DNA from 3 places in the Pseudaquabacterium prasiolae genome. Region 1 is predicted to be linked to each of the others. Evidence: predicted binding sites of a transcription regulator. Region 1 holds the regulator's gene; each other region holds the start of a gene.

Region 1 (2,262 bases):
TCGGCCGCTGGGCGCGGCCGAGATCCAGCAGCGGCTTGACGGCCTGCTGCACGACCTGAGCATCGAGAAGCTGCGCGAATCGCCGGCGCCGGCGCTGTCGGGCGGTGAGCGGCGGCGCGTGGAGATCGCCCGCGCGCTGGCCACGCAGCCGCGCTTCATCCTGCTCGACGAGCCCTTTGCCGGCGTCGACCCGATCGCGGTGATCGAGATCCAGCGCATCATCGGTTTTCTCAAGCAGCGCGGCATCGGTGTGCTGATCACCGACCACAACGTGCGCGAGATGCTGGGCATCTGCGACCGCGCGTACATCATCAGCGAAGGCCGTGTGCTGGCCGAAGGCACGCCGTCCGAGATTGTCGAGAACGCCGACGTGCGCCGGGTGTATCTCGGCGAGCACTTCAAGATGTGAGCTTGGGCGGAAAGCAGTCATGAAACCGTCCCTACAGGTCCGCCTGTCGCAGCACCTGGCGCTGACGCCCCAGCTGCAGCAATCGATCCGCCTGCTGCAGTTGTCCACGCTGGAGCTGCACCAGGAAATCGAGCAGATGCTCGAGGCCAACCCCTTTCTCGAGGCCGAAGAGGGGGGCGACGATTCACTGGCCTACGGCCTCGAGCGCGTGGCCGCCACGCCCGAGAGCGGCGCCGGTGCCGAGCGCGAGAAAGAGCGCCAGAGCGAGCGCGACGACGCCGGCACCGAAGAGCCCGCGGGCGTGGATGCCGCCGAGTTTGGCGCCACCGAGCGCGACGACTGGGAAAACGGCACCGAGCGCGACGACTTTGATGGCATCCGCGAGGCCCCGTCCAACAGCCCCTCGGGCAGTGGCGGCGACGACGATTTCGAGCCGGTGGACGCCGCCAGCAGCGGCCCCTCGCTGCAGGATCACCTGCGCCGGCAGCTGCTGGGCATGCGCCTGTCCGACGAGGACGCGGCCACCGTGATGGTGCTGATCGAAAGCCTCAACGAGGACGGCTGGCTGGCCGACCCGCTGGAGGAGATCGCCGCCCGCGTGGCCGACAGCCTGGGCGTGGCCGAAGACGACCTGGAAGAGCGCGAAGACCTGTTTGGGCGCCTGCGCTGCGGCCTGAAGTGGCTGCAAAGCCTCGAGCCCACCGGCGTGGGCGCGGCCAATCTGGGCGAGTGCCTGGTGCTGCAGCTGCGCGAGCGGCCCGCCAGCCCCGCGCGCAAGCTGGCCATGCGCGTGAGCGAACAGCACCTCGATCTGCTGGCGCGGCGCGACATGAAGAAGCTCACGCAGGCCACCGGCGCCGATGAAGCCCTGCTGCGCGAGGCGCAGGCGCTGATCCTGAGCTGCGAGCCCAAGCCGGGCCGGCCGTTCACGCGCGCCGAGGCCAACATCATCGTGCCCGATGTCATCGTGCAGAAGGCGGGCCGCGGCTGGAAGGCCGTGCTCAACCCCGACGTGATGCCCAAGCTGAAGATCAACGATCTGTATGCGCAGGCCATTCGCGGCCAGCGCAACGGCTCGGCGGGCGGGCTGTCGTCGCGGCTGCAGGAGGCGCGCTGGTTCATGAAGAACATCCTGCAGCGCTTTGACACCATCCTGCGCGTCAGCCAGGCCATCGTCGAGCGGCAGAAGGGCTTCTTCACCCATGGCGAGATCGCGATGAAGCCGCTGGTGTTGCGCGAGATCGCCGACGAGCTGGGCCTGCACGAGAGCACCATCTCGCGCGTGACCACCGCCAAGTACATGAACACGCCGTTCGGCACCTTCGAGCTGAAGTACTTCTTCGGCTCGAGCCTGAACACCGAGGCGGGCGGCAACGCCAGCTCCACCGCCGTGCGCGCGCTGATCAAGCAGCTGGTCGGCAACGAAGACCCGGCCAAGCCGCTGTCGGACAGCCAGCTCTCGGACATGCTGTCCGAGCAGGGCATCCAGGTGGCGCGGCGCACGGTGGCCAAATACCGCGAGGCGCTGAAGATCGCGCCCGCCAACCTGCGCAAGGCACTTTGACCAAGACCCCACGCCCGCCGATCGGCGGCTACAAGACGCAGCGCCACGACGAGGCGCGCGGCCCCGGCGCACGCCCCGGCCCCGGCGCACAGCGCGGGCCGGGCGCCCCGGTGCGCATTCCGGCCAAGGCCATTGCGCCGGTGGGCGACACGCCGGTGTCGCTGTTTCTGCCCTGCGCCGCGGGCGTCGAGCCGCTGCTGGCCGACGAGGTGGCGGCCCTGCTGGGCGTCGACCGGGCCGTGGTGCCGGCCGATCCGAGCCGGCGCCGCGTGGTCGAGCAGCGTGGTGG
Region 2 (2,262 bases), on a different contig from region 1:
TCGGTGGCCACGGCCACCAGCACCTTCATGTCGGGGTCGACACCGTCGTCGATGGTCGAGCTGGCCAGCGCGGCGCGCTTGGCGTCCACCTGGGCCTGGCGCTCGGCCTCCACCGCGTTCTGGTAGGTGCGGCGCTTGTCCAGGTCGTACACCACTTCCATCTGCTCGATCTTGTCGAGCGTGAACTCTTCCGAGCGGTCTTCGCCCAGCAGGCCCACGGCATCGGCACGGCACTGGCGGCAGTGGCGCATCAGGTTCGCGCCACCCATGCACGCATCCTGCACGGCCTTCAACTCCTGCGCGGTGGGGCCGCGCTGGCCGTTCAGGCCGAAGTAGGTGCCATGCTCGGGCTCGCTGATCAGCGGCATGATGTTGTGCAGGAAGGCGCCGCGCTTCTTCACCTCGCGGTTCACGGCGATCAGGTGCTCGTCGTTGATGCCGGGGATCAGCACCGAGTTGATCTTGGTGAGCACGCCGCGCGCGGTCAGCATCTCCAGGCCCTTCATCTGCTGCTCGTGCAGGATGCGGGCGGCCTCGACGCCGGTGACGCGCTTGTGGTCCCAGAAGATCCACGGGTAGATCTTGGCGCCCACCTCGGGATCGACCATGTTGATGGTGATCGTGACGTGGTCGATGTTGTACTTGCAGATCTCGTCCACCAGCGCCGGCAGGGCCAGGCCATTGGTCGACAGGCACAGCTTGATGTCGGGCGCCTGCTCCTGCAGCATCTTGAAGGTGGCAAAGGTCTTGGTGGGGCTGGCCAGGCTGTCGCCCGGGCCGGCAATGCCCAGCACCGTCATCTGCGGGATCTCGCTGGCAACGGCCACCACCTTCTTCACCGCCTGCTCGGGCGTGAGCTTCTGGCTCACCACGCCGGGGCGGCTTTCATTGCTGCAGTCGTACTTGCGATTGCAGTAGTTGCACTGGATGTTGCACGCCGGGGCCACGGCCACGTGCATGCGGGCGTAGTGGTGGTGCGCCTCTTCCGAGTAGCAGGGATGGTTCTTGACCTTGTCCCAGATCTCCTGGGGCATGTCGTCGGGGCCGGCCGAGGTGCCGCAGCTGGCCTTGCCCTCGCCGCCGGTGGTGCCGCAGCCCCCCCCGGTTTCAATGACGGGGCTGACAGCTTGATGACCTTTGCGAAGGTCGCCGATCGATACGAAGGCAGTGTTGCTCATGTCACGGGCCTCGAGAGTGGGGGGTGTGATGCCTCGTCATTGCGAGACGCGTGCCAGCCATCGCCAAGAGAAAACGTGTTGAAAATCAATGGCTTGCCGCGATGTCGCGGCTGTGGGCCGTGGTCTGGTTCACGACAAATTCGACAGCCGGGCCGGCGGCCGGCCGGGCCGCCGCAGGCCGGTGCTGCACGCCGGTGGCGCGGGCGCGCCGGTGACAGCCTGGAGCAAGCTTCGGCCCGGCTGCGCCAGCCTGCAGCAGCGCCCGGGGTTTGCACGGGATGGCCGGTGAAGGGCCTGCCCCGCAGCATGCGCGGCCGCTGAACAACCCGGCGCCAGGCCCCGCCCCTGCGGCCGGCCGGCGCCCCCTGGAGACCCGAGCATGCCGATCGCCGACGCGCCACTGATGGCGCAACTGCTGTGCGTCCGCGCCCCATGGGCCGTGCTGGCAGTGCTGCCCTCGGCCGACCAGCGCCTGGTCACCGTGCAGATCGGCCGGCCGCGGCCGGCGCCGCGCCTGTGGCTTCGCCGCGAGCAGCCGGCGCCGCTGCTGCGCCACCTGCGCTGGGAACATCTGCCGCTGCTGGGCCAGCGCTGCCAGGTGCTGTTGTCGCTGGCCCCCGGCGAGGCCGTGCCCGAGAACCTGCCCTGGGCCGGCGAGGAGGGCCAGCACTTCAGCCGCGCGCTGTCGCGCCAGGTGATCGACCTGCTGCTGGCCGGCGCCACCGTCGAGCAGCTGTGCGTGCTGCTGAAGCTGCCGGTGGCCGACCTGTGGCGTTTCAAGTTCCGGCTCGATGGCGGTGGCGCCACGCCACCCGCGCCGATGCCGCCGCCGTTGCCGCAGTCACTGTCGCAGACGCAGACGCAGACGCAGACGCAGACGCAGACGCAGACGCCGGCACAGTCGCCGGCGCAGCCCATGGCGGCGGCGCTGTCGCCGCTCTCGCCGTCATCGTCGCCGTCATCGTCGCCGTCCCCCGCTGCGGTGCCCGCCGGGCGGGCCACGGCCGGCATCGAGATCGCGCCGTGGCCGCCGGCGCCTGCCCGGCCCGACACCGAGCCGCTGCCGTCGGCCACGGCGCCGCTG
Region 3 (2,262 bases), on a different contig from region 1:
CGCCAGGCCCGGGCCCCTGCGCCCGCGCCGGCCTGGATGGCCGCGCCAGGCGCCGCCACGCGGCCGCTCGACCGCTGGGTCGGCCGGGCGTGGCTCGGGGCATGGTGGGGCAGGCTCGGGGGCATGGCATGGCTGGCCCGCAACTGCCCCGGGCGATTCGCATCTGACTGGTGGCCCTGTGTATCGGCCCGTCCGCGGCCAACTTGAACCTGGCCCTTCTCCCCTGCATTCACGGGGTTTGCCGGCTCGGCAACGCGCCCGCCGGGCCGGGTGTCACTGGATATTCATCGGCACTGCCTACCGTCGGGGCACCGGGACTCGAAGCACCCGGATCGATCAACGCCGCTGGAGTCAGCCCCATGTTCAAGCACCTTCTCGCCCTGGCCGCCGCGGCCGCCGTGGCACTTCCGGCTCAGGCCGCCCTGAATACCGGCGACATCGCCTTCACCGCCTTCAACGCCGATGAAGACGGCTGGAGCCTGGTGACCTTCGTGGACATCGCGGCCGGCACTCAGATCTTCTTCTCGGACAGCACCGCGACCAGTGCCACCACCATCGGCACCGGCGAGTCCTCGTTCAGCTGGAACACCGGCGCCAGCGTGATCTCGGCCGGCACGGTGGTGCGCTTCTCGGCCATCGACGCGACCACCCGCGCGGCCTCGGTGGGCAGCTTCAGCGTCATCCACGGCAGCAACCTCGGCCTGAGCGCCACGGCCGAGACGGTCTACGCCTTTCTGGGCAGCAGCGCCACCTCGGTGGGCACCATGCTGACGGCCGTGTCGTCGGAAGCCAATGCCAACGCGCTGACCGCCGTGGGCCTGACCGCCGGCACCAACGCCGTCAAGCTGACCAGCAGTGCCGACTTCGCCGGCTACACCGGCGCCCGCACCGGCGCCGCCAGCTTTGCGGCCTACCAGCCGCTGGTGAACAACGCCGCCAACTGGGCCATCAACGTGGGTGGCAATGGCGTTGGCGTGGTGCCCGACACCACCGTGTTCGCCCCGGTGCCCGAGCCCGAAAGCCATGCGCTGATGCTGGCCGGCCTGGTGGGCCTGGGCTTCATCGCCCGCCGCCGCCGCGGCTGAGTGGCGGGCAAACCGCCCTACTCTAGCCTGACCAAACGGTCAATTTCGGGCATGCACGCCCCGGGTTCAAGGGGCCCGCGTGGCGCGGCTTCTGCATGACGGAAGCGACGATGCGGTGATCGGGTGACGGCGCCCCACGAAGGCGCGCCTCCCGGCACCGCATCGCGTTTTTCCACACACCACCGGAGTGCATTGCATGAAGAAGTTGCTGCCCGTCACCGCTGCGCTGTTTGCCGCCGCCTCGCTGTCCCTGCCCGCCCAGGCGCTGACGCTGGTGCAATGGGATTTCGAGACGCCGTTCGCCGACCTCAACAACGCCACCGCGTCGCCCGCGGTGGCCGCCTCCACCGGCAGCGGCACGGCCAGCGGCTACCACGCCTCTGCCGCCACCGACTGGACGACGCCGGTCGGCAATGGCTCGGCCAACGCCATGAGCAGCAACACCTGGGCGGTGGGCGACTACTACCAGTTCAGCTTTGCCACCACCGGCCACGCCGACATGCTGCTGAGCTTTGACCAGACCGGCAGCGGCACCGGCCCGCGCAGCTTCGCGCTGGCCTACAGCACCGACGGGGTGAGCTTCAGCACCTTCGGCAGCTACGTGGTGCTGATCAACAGCTCGCCCAACCCGGTGTGGAGCGCGTCCTCCGTCTCGAGCGTGTACTCGTTCAGCTTCGACCTGTCGGCCGTGTCGGCACTCGACAACCAGGGCCTGGTCGTCATCCGCCTGGTCGACACCGCCACGACCTCGACCAGCGGCGGTGTGGTCGGCGCTGGCGGCACCAGCCGTATCGACAATGTCACCGTGGCCATGGCCCCGGTGCCCGAACCCGCCTCCTACGCCCTGCTGCTCGGCGGCCTGGCCGCCATCGGCCTGCTGGCCCGCCGCCGCAGCCGCCGCTGAAGCGCCTGCGCGCCAAGGCGATCCCTTCACCTGATCCACCCCACCTCCCCATGAGCTCACGCCAACTCCCGCCTTCGTCGCCCCGCCGTCTGCTGGCCAGCTTGTCGCTGGCCCTGCCGCTGGTCATGCTGGCCGATACCGCCTCGGCCGCGGTGCTGATCAGCCAGGTCTATGGCGGCGGCGCTGCCACCTCCGGCAGCCCGTCGTACAAGCACGACTACATCGAGTTGCGCAACACGGGCGCCGAGGCGGTGTCGCTGAGCGGCCTGTCGC

The links. Region 1 encodes sigma-54, which starts transcription at its own class of promoters, with help from an activator protein. Its sites were predicted from a motif close to TGGCANGNAANCTGCTTT; they were not measured.
Region 2: nifB (nitrogenase cofactor biosynthesis protein NifB) is a predicted target of sigma-54. The motif match lies at 1,217-1,234, and genes of this name have one in related genera.
Region 3: N4G63_RS20705 (PEP-CTERM sorting domain-containing protein) is a predicted target of sigma-54. The motif match lies at 1,166-1,183, and genes of this name have one in related genera.

Annotation. Positions count from the first base shown of each region.
Region 1 is NZ_JAOCQD020000001.1:508,898-511,159, forward strand. Features, by position in the region: gene lptB (LPS export ABC transporter ATP-binding protein) at 1-409, shown strand, start outside; gene N4G63_RS02055 (RNA polymerase factor sigma-54) at 429-1,973, shown strand; gene N4G63_RS02060 (THUMP domain-containing class I SAM-dependent RNA methyltransferase) at 2,114-2,262, shown strand, end outside.
Region 2 is NZ_JAOCQD020000004.1:195,999-198,260, reverse strand. Features, by position in the region: gene nifB (nitrogenase cofactor biosynthesis protein NifB) at 1-1,178, opposite strand, end outside; gene N4G63_RS26375 (hypothetical protein) at 1,558-2,262, shown strand, end outside.
Region 3 is NZ_JAOCQD020000002.1:1,926,033-1,928,294, forward strand. Features, by position in the region: gene N4G63_RS20695 (diguanylate cyclase domain-containing protein) at 1-59, opposite strand, end outside; gene N4G63_RS20700 (PEP-CTERM sorting domain-containing protein) at 360-1,085, shown strand; gene N4G63_RS20705 (PEP-CTERM sorting domain-containing protein) at 1,282-1,989, shown strand; gene N4G63_RS20710 (ExeM/NucH family extracellular endonuclease) at 2,040-2,262, shown strand, end outside.